Regions from separate parts of the Ewingella sp. C233 genome, predicted to be linked through region 3. Evidence: predicted binding sites of a transcription regulator. Region 3 holds the regulator's gene; each other region holds the start of a gene.
What was found. Region 3 encodes Fur, which represses iron uptake genes when iron is present. Its sites were predicted from a motif close to ATAATAATGAGAACNACTATCAA; they were not measured.
Positions count from the first base shown of each region.

Region 1: a site for Fur is predicted at 1,644-1,666, ahead of sodA (superoxide dismutase [Mn]). Genes of this name have one in related genera too.
Region 2: a site for Fur is predicted at 1,335-1,357, ahead of efeU (iron uptake transporter permease EfeU). Genes of this name have one in related genera too.
Region 4: a site for Fur is predicted at 2,211-2,233, ahead of ACZRKO_RS04570 (TonB-dependent siderophore receptor). Genes of this name have one in related genera too.

Region 1 covers NZ_JBUZRI010000004.1:277,973-281,427, reverse strand. The annotation lists gene ACZRKO_RS18815 (methyl-accepting chemotaxis protein) at 1-716, opposite strand, end outside; gene sodA (superoxide dismutase [Mn]) at 945-1,565, opposite strand; gene fdhD (formate dehydrogenase accessory sulfurtransferase FdhD) at 1,784-2,629, opposite strand; gene fdnG (formate dehydrogenase-N subunit alpha) at 2,774-3,455, shown strand, end outside.
Region 2 covers NZ_JBUZRI010000001.1:1,254,800-1,258,254, forward strand. The annotation lists gene putP (sodium/proline symporter PutP) at 1-1,184, shown strand, start outside; gene efeU (iron uptake transporter permease EfeU) at 1,432-2,283, shown strand; gene efeO (iron uptake system protein EfeO) at 2,333-3,455, shown strand, end outside.
Region 3 covers NZ_JBUZRI010000001.1:2,403,663-2,407,117, reverse strand. The annotation lists gene ACZRKO_RS10885 (beta-N-acetylhexosaminidase) at 1-1,914, shown strand, start outside; gene fur (ferric iron uptake transcriptional regulator) at 2,065-2,520, opposite strand; gene fldA (flavodoxin FldA) at 2,830-3,357, opposite strand.
Region 4 covers NZ_JBUZRI010000001.1:994,469-997,923, forward strand. The annotation lists gene ACZRKO_RS04570 (TonB-dependent siderophore receptor) at 1-2,048, opposite strand, end outside; gene ACZRKO_RS04575 (Bor family protein) at 2,502-2,789, shown strand; gene ACZRKO_RS04580 (glycoside hydrolase family 3 protein) at 2,897-3,455, opposite strand, start outside.

The DNA of each region.
Region 1 (3,455 bases), on a different contig from region 3:
GATTTATAAGTCGCCAGCGCGCTCATCAGCGGTGCGAGCGTTTCTTGCTGGTTAGGAAGCAGCAGGGCGTTGAGTTTTTTGGCGTTAGCCTGCGTGTCATCGATGGCGTTAAGCAGCGTGGTTTCGGACTCTTTATCCATGTTCAGCAGCAGTCCGCGCACGTAATAACGCACGCTGATCAGTTTCTGAATCACCTCAGCCAGAGAGAGACGAATCGAGGGATCGGCATCTTCCACCCGCAGCTGATCCTGCAGGCGTTTAACCACATCTTCTGTTTCCGACAGATTCCAGCTTTTGCGCACGGCATCTTTTTCATCGATGGCCTGTTTAAATGCAGTCTGAGCCTGAATGTACTCTTTGATTTTTACCGGCACCTGATCCAGATTGGCCTGGCTCTGCGCGTCCCACTCCAGCCTGCCTTTCGAGGTATCGACCAGCTTTTGCAGATCCGCGATGCTGCGCTGGTTTTTAACCAGATAATCGGGATTGTAATTGAGCTGATAGAGCGTGCGGCTGAGCCGGGCATCGTTGAGCAACGTATTCATCTGGTTGCTGAAATCTACTTTTTCAGCGCGGTCGTTGATGTCTTTGAACTTCACCATACCGACTGCGGCGATCACCACCGCGATGAGTAAAACCAAACCAAAACCCAGTCCGAGTTTGGTGCCGACTTTCAGGTTTTCAATGCGTTGTGACAGACCTGTACCCTTTCCCATTACTGTTCTCCGCCGACGCGTTTGCCCATGAGGTAAGTTTTTGTGAAGCCTTTGTTAAAGGCATATCGGTGGACTTAAGACAAACTTTAGGGGTAGAGAGCGGCTTATTTGAGAACTGCGGGCGGGGTCTGATATTTGAACGTACAAACTGCAAAAGAAAGACATAAAAATGGCGGGGAAGACCCCGCCATTTGAGCAAACTGTACCCCGGTTAAGGGGGGCGCGAAATTACTTCGCTTCAGCCAGACGTTTTGCTGCTTCGTCCCAGTTCACAACAGCCCAGAACGCTTTGATGTAATCAGGGCGTTTGTTCTGATATTTCAGGTAGTAAGCGTGTTCCCACACGTCCAGACCCAGCAACGGGTAACCGGAAGCGCCAGAAACGGCTTCACCCATCAACGGGCTGTCCTGGTTAGCAGTAGAAACCACCGCCAGTTTGCCGTCTTTCAGAACCAGCCACGCCCAGCCTGAGCCGAAACGAGTGGTTGCTGCTTTTTCAAAGGTTTCTTTGAAAGCGTCAACGCTGCCGAAATCGCGTTCGATAGCCGCTTTCAGGTCGCCCTGCAAGGTGGTACCGGTTTTCAGGCCTTTCCAGAACAGGCTGTGGTTAGCATGGCCACCCGCGTTGTTACGCAGAGCCACTTTCTTGTCAGCAGGAACTTTATCGAGGTTAGCGATCAGTTCTTCAACCGACAGTTTTGCCAGTTCTGGCAGGCTTTCCAGCGCAGCGTTAGCGTTGTTAACGTACGCCTGATGATGTTTAGAGTGATGGATTTCCATCGTCTCTTTGTCGAAATGCGGTTCGAGTGCGTCGTATGCGTAAGGCAGTGATGGCAGTGAATAACTCATGTTCATCGTCTCCATAGTGTAGGGCGGCACCGTCATTGTGAGCACCGCGTAATCAGTCGGATCATTATAGTTAATTAAATGATATTGAAAATGATTATCTATGCTCCGCACTTTGTGCGGGTATTCGTAAGATGCTGTTATACGGGGCTTAGAGCGAGATTAACTAAGCCGTGCTGCAAACGGTCTAAGGCCTGATTCGGACCATTCTGCCGTAATGTTTACCCTTTCAGCCGCTGCGCATGCGTATACACCGTTGCCCGGCCGGGTTTGCTGAAACCAACCAGCGTCAGGTTACAGCGTTCGGCGACATCGACGGCGAGTTGGGTGGCGGCCGAGACGGCAAACAGGATTTCCACACCGCACATGGCCGCCTTCTGTACCATTTCGTAGCTGGCGCGGCTGGAAACCAGCGCGGCGCCGGCCTGCCAGTCTGGTTTTTTCGCCCGCACGCCGAGGATTTTATCCAATGCGACGTGGCGGCCGACGTCTTCGCAGCCGCCGAGCAGTTTGCCCTGCGGGCTGAGCCAGGCACCCGCGTGGGTGCAACCGGTCAGTTGGCCGATAGTTTGTACCGATTTCAACTGATGCAACGCACTGTCCAGATTCGACAAATCAAACGTCTGTGTGAACGGTAATGGCGCAACGGGGCGAAAGAGATCGCCAAGCTGCTCAATGCCGCACACTCCGCAGCCGGTGCGGCCAGCCATTGCGCGCCGTCGCTCTTTCAGCCCGGCGAAACGGCGGGTGGATAACTCAATGTTAACTTCTATGCCATTGCAGTTCGATGACACATCGATGCCGTAGATATCAGCCACCGATTCGATAATCCCTTCAGACAGCGAAAACCCCAGCGCAAAGGCCTCGAGCTCTTTGGGCGACGCCATCATCACAACGTGCGAGATGCCGTTGTACACCAGCGCGACCGGCACTTCTTCGGCAATCCAGTCATCCTGCGGCGCATCGAGATGTCCGCGTTGCATCACCTTTTTACGGGTGGCACCGATGATCTGCGTCACTTTTTGGTCATCTTTTTCGTCAAATTCGTTTACGCGATGGACATCCATTGGCAATAACCTTATAAACATTCCGGTTACAATAGACCACAATTACAGTCCGGATTTAATACACTATTTTAGCGCCCCTCGCTGCGGCGGGGAAAGCGCCAATGTGAATGCAATGTGTTAACAAATGATAGGAAGGAGTCTTTCATGCAGGTCAGCAGAAGACAGTTATTTAAGATCTGCGCGGGCGGAATGGCAGGAACCACAGCGACGTTACTCGGTTTTGCGCCGTCGCTGGCGCTGGCGGAAACCCGTCAGTATAAGTTGCTCCGCTCGCGGGAAACCCGCAACAACTGTACCTATTGCTCGGTCGGCTGTGGCATTTTGATCTACAGCCTGGGTGACGCTGCCAAGAACGTCAGCGAAAACATCTTCCATATAGAAGGTGACCCGGACCATCCCGTCAGTCGAGGCTCGCTGTGCCCTAAAGGGGCGGGCGTGCTGGATTATATTCACAGCAAAGGCCGCCTGACGCATCCGGAATACCGCGCGCCGGGCTCTGATAAGTGGCAGCGCATCAGTTGGGACGAGGCGATTTCCCGTATCGCCCGCCTGATGAAAGATGACCGCGACGCTAACTTCGTCGAAAAGAACGACAATAACGTGACCGTCAACCGCTGGCTGACCACGGGTATGCTCTGTTCGTCGGCGGCGAGTAACGAAACCGGCCTGCTGGACCAGAAATTCACCCGCGCGATGGGGATGCTGGCGATCGACTGCCAGGCCCGCCTGTGCCACGGCCCGACCGTTTCGGCGCTGGCGCCAAGTTTTGGCCGCGGTGCGATGACTAACAACTGGGTGGACATCAAAAACGCCAACGTGATTTTAA
Region 2 (3,455 bases), 1.1 Mb from region 3:
CCGAGGCCAACAATAACGCGCTGACCTTGCCGGACTACTTCACGCATCGCTTTGAAGATTCGAGCAAAATGCTGCGCATTATCTCGGCCATCGTCATTCTGGTGTTCTTCACCATCTATTGTGCTTCCGGCATCGTGGCCGGTGCGCGTCTGTTTGAAAGCACCTTTGGCATGACCTACCAGACTGCACTGTGGGCCGGTGCCGCCGCTACCATCATCTATACCTTCATCGGCGGTTTTCTGGCGGTCAGTTGGACGGATACCGTGCAGGCCAGCCTGATGATTTTTGCGCTGATCCTGACGCCGGTGATTGTGATTCTGGCGGTGGGCGGCATTGATACCTCAATGATGGTGATCAACGCCAAAAATCCTGAATATACCGATATGTTTAAAGGCATGAATTTGGTGGCGATCCTGTCGCTGCTGGGCTGGGGACTGGGCTATTTCGGCCAGCCGCACATTCTGGCGCGCTTTATGGCGGCCGACTCGCACCGCACTATCCGCAGTGCACGCCGCATCAGCATGACCTGGATGATCCTTTGTCTGGCAGGAACCGTCGCCGTGGGTTTCTTCGGTATTGCGTATTTCAGTAATAATCCGGGGCAGGCGGGCAATGTGTCGCAAAACGGTGAACGCGTGTTCATTGAACTGGCGAAAATTCTGTTCAATCCGTGGGTGGCCGGGGTGCTGCTCTCCGCCATTCTGGCGGCCGTCATGAGTACGCTGAGCTGTCAATTGCTGGTCTGTTCGAGCGCTATTACAGAAGATCTCTACAAAGCCTTCCTGCGCAAAAATGCCAGCCAGTTCGAGCTGGTCTGGGTTGGCCGCGCGATGGTGCTGGTAGTCGCACTGGTGGCGATTGCGCTGGCCGCAAACCCGGAAAACCGCGTGCTGGGGCTGGTGAGCTATGCGTGGGCCGGGTTCGGCGCGGCGTTTGGGCCAGTGATTTTGATTTCAGTCATGTGGAAACGCATGACCCGCAACGGCGCGTTGGCCGGAATGTTGGTCGGTGCCATTACCGTGCTGGTGTGGAAGCAATACGCCTGGCTGAACCTGTATGAAATCATCCCCGGCTTTATCTTTGCCTCGTTTGCGATCTGGGTTGTCAGCCTGATGGGCAGCAAGCCGTCCGCCGCCGTCGAACAGCGTTTCGACACGGCTGAAGCGGAGTTTAAGACCGTCTGATACATGCCGTCAGAAAGCGCGGAGTCAGGCATTCTGGCTCCGCTTTCATCTACGTGTTCACCCCTCGCAGAAATAATCAGCAATAAATTATCAGCCTGAAAGCGGCGTTATGTTGCAAAAAATCCCCCATAGCCACTTGTTTTTATTTTCGCAAGAATGATAATCACTATCGTTTTCATTTTACTTATCTTTACACGATAAGTTCGCGTTTAAATGTTTTTGCATTTCGGTGCCGGGAGTCTCATCTATGTTCGTCCCCTTTCTCATTATGTTCCGCGAAGGGCTGGAAGCCGCATTAATTGTCAGCCTGATCGCCAGCTATCTGAAGCGGACGCAGCGCGGGCAGTGGCTCGGTGTGGTGTGGATGGGTGTGATAGTCGCCGCAGCACTCTGTCTGGCGCTCGGTATCTTCATCAATGAAACCACCGGTGAATTCCCGCAGAAACAGCAGGAACTGTTCGAAGGCATCGTGGCGGTGATCGCCGTCTGCATTCTGACCTACATGGTGTTCTGGATGCGTAAAGTGTCCCGCTCCATCAAAGTGCATCTTGAGGGCGCTATCGATAACGCGCTGAATTCGGGCCGCGGTCAGGGCTGGGCGCTGGTGGCAATGGTGTTTTTCGCCGTGGCGCGTGAAGGGCTGGAATCCGTGTTCTTCCTGCTGGCCGCTTTTCAACAGGACGTCGGTATTGCAGCGCCGATCGGTGCGATTCTCGGGCTGTCTGCCGCTATCGTGCTCGGTTTCCTGATTTACTACGGCGGTGTGAAGCTACATCTGGCGAAGTTCTTCAAATGGACCAGCCTGTTTATTCTGTTTGTCGCCGCAGGTCTGGCAGCGGGTGCAATTCGTGCCTTCCACGAAGCCGGTTTGTGGAACCGTATGCAGGACGTCGCCTTTGATTTGAGCAGCGTTCTCTCCACGCATTCCCTGTTTGGCACGTTGCTGGAAGGGATGTTTGGCTATCAGGAAGCGCCTACCGTCAGCGAAGTATCCGTCTATTTTCTGTACCTGATCCCGGCGCTGTTCCTGTTCTTCATGCCGCAGGGCAAACAACCGGTGGCGGTTTCGGCGGCCTCCGGACAAAAAACACAGCGTTAATTACGCAACATTTGTCTGTCCATACACTGTCTCTTTCATGGAGTTATTCATGTCTTATTCGACCACCGTGTTTCGCCGTAAAGCGCTACAGATTGCGCTCTTATCTCTGCCTGCGTTTGCCCTGAGCGCCAACGCGCTGGCTGCTGATGTTCCTCAGGTGAAAATCACCGTGAATGACAAGCAGTGTGATCCGATGTCGCTCACCGTGCCTGCCGGTAAAACCCAGTTTGTGGTGCACAACGCCAGCCAGAAAGGGCTGGAGTGGGAAATTCTCAAAGGCGTGATGGTCGTCGAAGAGCGTGAAAACATCGCGCCGGGCTTCACCCAGAAAATGACCGCCAATCTTGAACCGGGCGAATATGACATGACCTGTGGCCTGCTTAGCAACCCGAAAGGCAAGCTGACCGTCACGGCTGAAGGCGCTGGCACCGCGACCAAACCTGACGCCATGGCGCTGGTTGGTCCGATTGCCGAATATAAGGTGTATGTGACACAACAAGTGGGTGAACTGGTTTCGCACACCAAAGCCTTTACTGACGCGATTAAAAAGGGTGACCTGAAGAAAGCGCAGGAACTTTACCCGTCTACCCGCGTTTATTATGAGCGCATCGAGCCTATCGCCGAGCTGTTCTCTGACCTTGACGGCAGCATCGATGCCCGTGAAGACGATTTCGAGAAGAAAGCGGAAGATCCAAACTTTACCGGTTTCCACCGTCTGGAAAAAATCCTGTTCGCAGATAAAACCACCAAAGGCACCGAGAAGTTTGCTGACAAGCTCTACAACGACGTACTGGATCTGCAAAAACGCATCACCGATCTGACCTTCCCGCCAAGCAAGGTCGTGGGTGGCGCAGCGGGCCTGATCGAAGAAGTGGCCTCCAGTAAAATCAGCGGTGAAGAAGACCGCTACAGCCGTACCGATTTGTGGGATTTCCGTGCCAACCTTGATGGCGCGCAGAAAATTGTTAACCTGCTGCGTCCGTTGCTGGTGAAAGCCGACAAACCGCTGCTGGATAAAATCGATGCGAACTTCAAAACCGTTGATGCATTGCTGGATAAATACAAAACCAAAGAAGGCTACGAGCATTATGAAAAGCTGTCTGACGCTGACCGTAAAGCGATGAAAGGGCCGATCACCACATTGGCAGAAGACCTCGCGAAACTGCGCGGTG
Region 3 (3,455 bases):
AACCTGTTGGGTATTGCTGAAAATCCGTCGGGATACCCGATTCATACGCAAATTTCTAAGGCTAAGTTTGCCGGGAAACAGGCTGTTTCTGGTGCGTATATTCTGAATGTCGGCAAGAAAGGCGCTGAAATAACGGGTTATGATCAGGCAGGGGTATTTTATGGTCTGCAATCGATCCTGAGTTTGGTACCGTCTGACGGCAGCAAAAAAATTGCCCAGCTTGACGCCAAAGATGCACCGCGCTTTGATTACCGTGCGATTTTCCTCGACGTGGGGCGCAACTTCCACACCAAAGCGGCTGTATTACGCCTGCTGGATCAAATGTCGGCTTATAAGCTGAATACTTTCCACTTCCATCTCAGTGATGATGAAGGATGGCGTATCGAAATTCCGGGCCTGCCGGAGCTAACGGAAGTTGGCGGTAAGCGCTGTCACGACCTGACAGAAACGACATGCCTGTTACCGCAACTGGGTTCAGGGCCGGATAGCACCAATAACGGCAGCGGTTTCTTCTCGCGTCAGGATTATATCGACATCGTGAAGTACGCTAAGGCGCGCCAGATTGAGGTTATTCCTGAAATCGATATGCCAGCACACGCCCGTGCCGCTGTGATCTCGATGGAAGCGCGCTATAAAAAACTCATGGAAGAAGGTAAGGAGAAAGAGGCTAACGAGTTCCGCCTGCTGGACCCTACCGATACGTCTAACACCACCGGCGTACAGTTCTACGATCGTCACGGTTATCTGAACCCATGTCTGGATTCGTCAAAACGCTTTGTTGATAAAGTGATTGGCGAAATCGCTGGCATGCATAAAGCCGCTGGGCAGCCGTTAACCACCTGGCATTTTGGTGGCGATGAAGCCAAAAATATCTTCCTCGGCCCAGGCTATCAGGACAAAAATGGCAAAATCGAACCGGGTAAAGGCATTATTGATCTGAGCAAGCAGGACAAACCCTGGGCGCAATCCCAGGTTTGCCAGGCGATGGTAAAAGAGGGCAAAGTGCAGGACGTTGAGCACTTGCCAAGCTACTTCGCGGTTGAAGTCAGCAAGCTGGTGAATGCCCACGGTATTGAGAAAATGCAGGCCTGGCAGGATGGTCTGAAAGATGCCAAAGACGCTTCCTCGTTCGCGACTAAACGTACCGGTGTAAACTTCTGGGATACCCTCTACTGGGGCGGTTTTGACACAGCAAACGACTGGGCCAACAAAGGTTATGAAGTGGTTATTTCTAACCCGGACTACGTCTACTTCGATTTCCCGTATGAAGTGAATCCGCAGGAAAAAGGGTACTACTGGGGCACGCGTTTCAGTGACGAAGCTAAAGTGTTCAGCTTTGCGCCGGACAACCTGCCGCAGAACGCCGAAACCTCGGTTGACCGCGACGGCAACGCCTTCGAAGCGAAAAGCGATAAAGCGTGGCCAGGTGCTCACGGGATCTCCGCGCAGCTATGGAGCGAAGTGGTCCGCACCGATGATCGTATGGAGTACATGATCTATCCGCGTCTGCTGCCACTGGCTGAGCGCGCATGGCACCGTGCGGACTGGGAAATGGATTATAAAGCCGGGCGTGAATTCTCTGGTGGTAAAACGCATCACGTTAACACTGAGGCGCTGCATAAAGAGTGGCTGCTGTTCGCGAACCTGATGGGCCAGCGTGAATTGCCGAAGATGGATGCGGCCGGTGTCGCTTACCGTCTGCCGGTGCCGGGAGCCCGCGTTGCGGGAGGGAAACTGGAGGCCAACGTTTCGCTGCCGGGGCTGGCTATTGAGTATTCACTGGATGGCGGCAAGCAGTGGCAGCGTTACGATGACGCACAAAAACCACAGGTCAGCGGCGATGTTTGGGTTCGCTCCGCGTCCGCCGACGGCAAACGTTTCAGCCGTGCTGAACACGTTGACGGCAAAGTCTGACACTGAATCTCTGCCTTATCAGACCCCGGCTTGCCGGGGTTTTTTTATGTCTGCGGTAATGGTGACATGAAACCGCAGGCATAAAAAAACCGCTTTTCAGCGGTTAATGGATGTTCTGCATGACAGAACGCATGACGGCAAAATTCTGGCTTACAGCGCAGGTTTATCGTTATGCAGGTTTTCGTCTTCGCGGCAGTCACCCAGTTCGCAGTGGCCGTAAAGATAAAGACTGTGGTTGGTCAGTTTGATGCCATGTCTCTTGGCAATTTCGCGCTGACGTCCTTCGATGTACTCATCACGGAATTCGATCACACGGCCACAATCCAGGCAGATCAGGTGATCATGGTGATGTTGCTGGGTCAGTTCGAAAACAGATTTTCCCCCTTCGAAGTTGTGACGGGTCACGATCCCGGCATCATCAAACTGGTTCAGTACGCGGTAAACCGTCGCAAGACCAATTTCTTCACCCATATCAATCAGTTGCTTGTATAAATCTTCCGCACTGACGTGATGACCTTCCGGCGCTTGCAGCACTTCCAGGATCTTAAGTCGCGGAAGCGTGACTTTTAAGCCAGCTTTCTTCAGTGCGGTATTGTTGTCAGTCATGCGGATTCAGTCCTGTTACTATGGTAATCACGTTGAGGCATGAAGCCTGTGATGGCGGTTCATGATGAAACGGTAGTCTGTTAACAAAGATCGCATCTTTCATTGCCATAGCGAAAAGATCGCAACGGCTTGATCAATAGAAAAAACACCTAAACTTAGTGTACCTTGATACCGAAGAAAGTTACAATTTTGTAGCGGTTAAATTGTTAATTTCAGTAATAGTTTGGCCCTTTCAATGGAGAATCAATCACTCAGGAGCGGTATCCTGTCGTTCGATCATTTCGCCAGTTCGTCAGGGCCAATTCAGGCTTAGCCAATAATCTCTGCCAAACTCAACTCTGCTGAAATCTGCTTAACCCAGCCATCCACACGTTCGTTGGTCAGTTCAGGTTGACGATCTTCGTCAATGGCCAGACCGATGAAATGTTTGTCATCAGCCAGACCTTTAGAAGCTTCGAAGTGGTAACCGGCCGTTGGCCAGTGACCGACGATCACCGCGCCGCGTGGCTCGATGATGTCACGCACGGTGCCCATCGCGTCACAGAAATACTCGGCATAATCTTCCTGGTCACCACAGCCAAACAGAGCAACCAGCTTACCTTCGAAATCTATCTCTTCCAGCGTTGGGAAAAAGTCGTCCCAGTCACACTGTGCTTCACCGTAATACCAGGTAGGAATGCCGATCAGCAAAATATCGAATTTTTCCAGATCCTCTTTGCTGCTTTTGGCGATGTCATGTATCTCGGCAACGTCTTTACCCAGCTGCTTTTGGATCATTTTAGCGATGTTTTCGGTGTTACCTGTATCGGATCCAAAGAAGATTCCTACTACGGCCATAAGATTTCTAACCTCTTGTTCTCAATGAAGTGCTCTGCATAGCAGGCAGTAATGCTGCAGATAATAGCAAACTCGCCGCCTGGAGAATATGCCTGTGC
Region 4 (3,455 bases), 1.4 Mb from region 3:
GCCGCGACATATTTCTTGTCGAACAGGTTATTGGCATTCAGCTGCACAAACGCACCTTTCAGCTGCGGATTGAACTGCACCAGATTCATACGCAGTGAAGCATCAACCAGCGTGGCGGACGGCATACTCAGGGTGTTTTCGTTATCAGCCCACTGTGTACCGATATAACGCACACCTGCACCCACATCCACGCCGATCGGCGTATTGTACTGACCCCAGATTGACGCCATCTGTTTTGGTGTCACGTAGGGCGTGTTGCCATCGTTGCTGGTGGAATCATCAAAGCGCACTTTGTTATAGGTATAACCGGCCATCACGTTGAAGCGTTCGGTGATCTGTTTCTTCGCTTCCAGTTCAAGGCCCTGAGAACGGACTTTCCCTGCCGGCTCATAGTAGCTGCCCACAACGACACGATTACCGACATCATCCTGCGTCAGGTCAAACAACGCGGCGGTATACAAGTCTGACGTTCCCACCGGTTGGTATTTGATACCGGCTTCGTATTGCTCACTCTGCATCGGTTTGAGCAGGGTTCCATCCTGACCAGGCAAGGCAGAAGGCGTCATGGCCTGGCTGTAGCTGACGTAAGGCGAGATCCCGTTTTCAAACGCATACAGTAAAGACGCACGGCTGTTGAAGTGGCGGTCGGTACGCTCGCTGCTGGTATCTTTAACAGCGATGCTGTCATAGGCGGTGTTTTTGGTTTTCAGCGTGTCATAACGACCCGACAGTGTCAGGTGCCACTGGTTCCAGCTCATATCATCTTGCAGATAAGTGCCCATCTGCTCATAACGGTCTTTGCCGGTTTTGCTGCTGTAGTAAGCCAGATTCGGACCGCCGGTGTAACCGGTGTACGGGTTCAGCTGACTGGCCGTCGCGCCCAGGGATTTCAGGTCATTCATAAAGTAGGAGTAATCGAAACCAACCACCACTTTATGTTCCAGCTCGCCGGTGGCGAAGTCCGCTTCCAATTGGTTATCGATGGCAACGCTGTCCAGCGAGGAGGTCTCACCGGAGTAGTAACGGTTCATCAGGGTACGGTCCGCATTCCAGCCTGCCTGATATACCTGATCCAGCTCGGTGTTGGAGTGGGTGTAGTTGGCGTTCTGGCGGAATGACCACACGTCGTTGAAGGCGTGACGGAATTCGTAGCTGTAGATCTGCTCCCAGCGTTTGAACTGGTTAAGCGAAGATTCGCCGTCGAAGAATCCGCGGCTCAGTTTATCACCGTACAAGCTGCCATCAGCAGGCACAGCGGCGTGATAACCACCAGACGGATCTTTTTGCAGATAGGCGCGCAGTAACAGCGAGGTATTTTCATCCGGCTGCCACATTAATTGCGGGGAAATGGCATAACGCTCTTCGCGCTGGTGGTCATACTGGGTGTCGCTGGTGCGGGTCATACCTGTCAGGCGGAATGCCCACTGGTCGTTGATGGCGTTAGTGTAATCGAACGCGCCGCCCTTGGTGTCTTGCGTACCGCCGGAGAGACGGAAATGTCCCTCTTCAGCAAACTGCGGGCGCTTGGTGCTTTCCATCACCAGACCGCCCGGAATGCTCTGACCATACAGGGCAGAAGAGGGGCCTTTGATAACATCAATGCGTTCCAGGAACCACGGATCCACCTGAATGGAGTTATAGCTGGCGCCATCGCTGAGAATACGCAGGCCATCGAGGAAGGTGTTGTTAACATCACCGCCGTGGAAACCGCGCAGGGAGATGGTGTCATAGCGCGTTGCGCCACCGGCAAAGTTGGTGAATACGCCCGGCGTGTAGTTCAGCGCGGCGTTAACGGTAGTGGCGTTCTGGTCATCCATCTGCTGACGCGTCACAACGGACACGGCCTGACCGGTGGTAATAATCGGCTGATCGGTTTTGGTGGCCGTTCTGCTGGTTTTTGCGCTGTAACCCTGCGTGGGGGTATCAGCGGTTTGTGCCGGTGTAGCGGTGACAACGACGGTTTCTTCCGCGAAAGAGGCAGCAGGAAGCGTCAGTGCGACGGCGCAAAGCAGCACCGAACGCTTAAGAGGGAAGGCCAGTGTATTCAAGTTCAAAGTCCCTATAAATAAAGAAATAAATTATCGAGTGATTAATTAACTGTGTGCAGTACGTAGATAAAACAAACCCCGGAAGCCCACTTTTCCGCGCAGGAATTCCCACCCGCCAAAAGAAGGTGTATTCCGTAACATTTGCCGCAGATGTTAAACTTAATGATAATTGTTATCATTATTATTTTACATTATCAAGTGAACTTTTCCAAAAAATGTGAAGTGAGGGGATTTCTATCCACATAAAAATCAGGGTATTAGGTGGGTTTATGTACATAAACCTTAAACTAAATAGGGATTATGGGAGATTTTTCTACCCCGTTTTACAGTTAATGCCGATAATACCGCCGCTTTACTATTTCGGTTTTTCAAAGCAAGACCGTCTTTTGTTGGCAATCTTTATCGGCAGGCACTTTGCTTGCCGAGAATACTTAAGGTTTACGGGGTCTATTTATGAAAAAATTATTGATGACGGCTGCTTTTGCCGTGTTACTGACCGGCTGCGCGCAGCAGACTTTCAATATGGGACAGGGCATCGCGACTCAGCCGAAAGTTGTCACAACGCATCACTTCTTTGTTGGCGGGATAGGGCAACAGAAATCTGTTGATGCAGCGAAAGTGTGTGGTGGCGCTGATAAAGTCGTTCGCGTTGAAGTTCAGCAAACTTTCCCGGACGTCTTGTTGGGTATGGTGACTTTCGGCATCTATACGCCACGCGACGCACGCGTCTTCTGCTCATAAGTTAAGTTGTACATTAAAAGTCATTACTGGCTGTGAATAATAACGGGCACTTTCTGTGCCCGTTATTATGTGAAGCGTTACGTCTTCAGTTTGATATTGTTCCTGCCTTAACGCGCCAGACCAGCGCCAATCGGGTAGAGCGGATTTTCGGTGTCGTGCGGCATATCCGATTTCTGTTGCAGCACTTCTTCCATCGATGATGGCAGCTCGAACGGCAGTTTGCCGGTGTACGCCTCATCGCTGGTCAGGCGGCTAAACAGTACGGTATCGCTGACCCCAAAGTTGCCAATAATTGCTTTGGCTTTGTCCTGCACATTGGTCAGGATTGCCGGTCGGTCGAGATAAACAGTCACCACAACAGGGACTTTAGCACTGGCTTTTACGATGGCCTGATAGTCAGCGTTGTCAGACATAAAGGCCAACGATCCCTCATGATGACGTTTGCCGAAGAAATAATTCTTATGCGGTTGCTCAAATGGCGCGTGGGCGCGGATTAACGCCACATCGGCTTGTTCAGGGGCATCGACGACCGTGAATCCGGCAGTCACGGCAGCCTGCGGTGCGATGCCGTACAGCCACACTTTTTTGCCTTTTTTCAGTGGTAAAAGATTATCACTGTTTTGCAGCAAGACCAGCGAACGGGCCTGAGCGGCGTCAGCCTCTTTT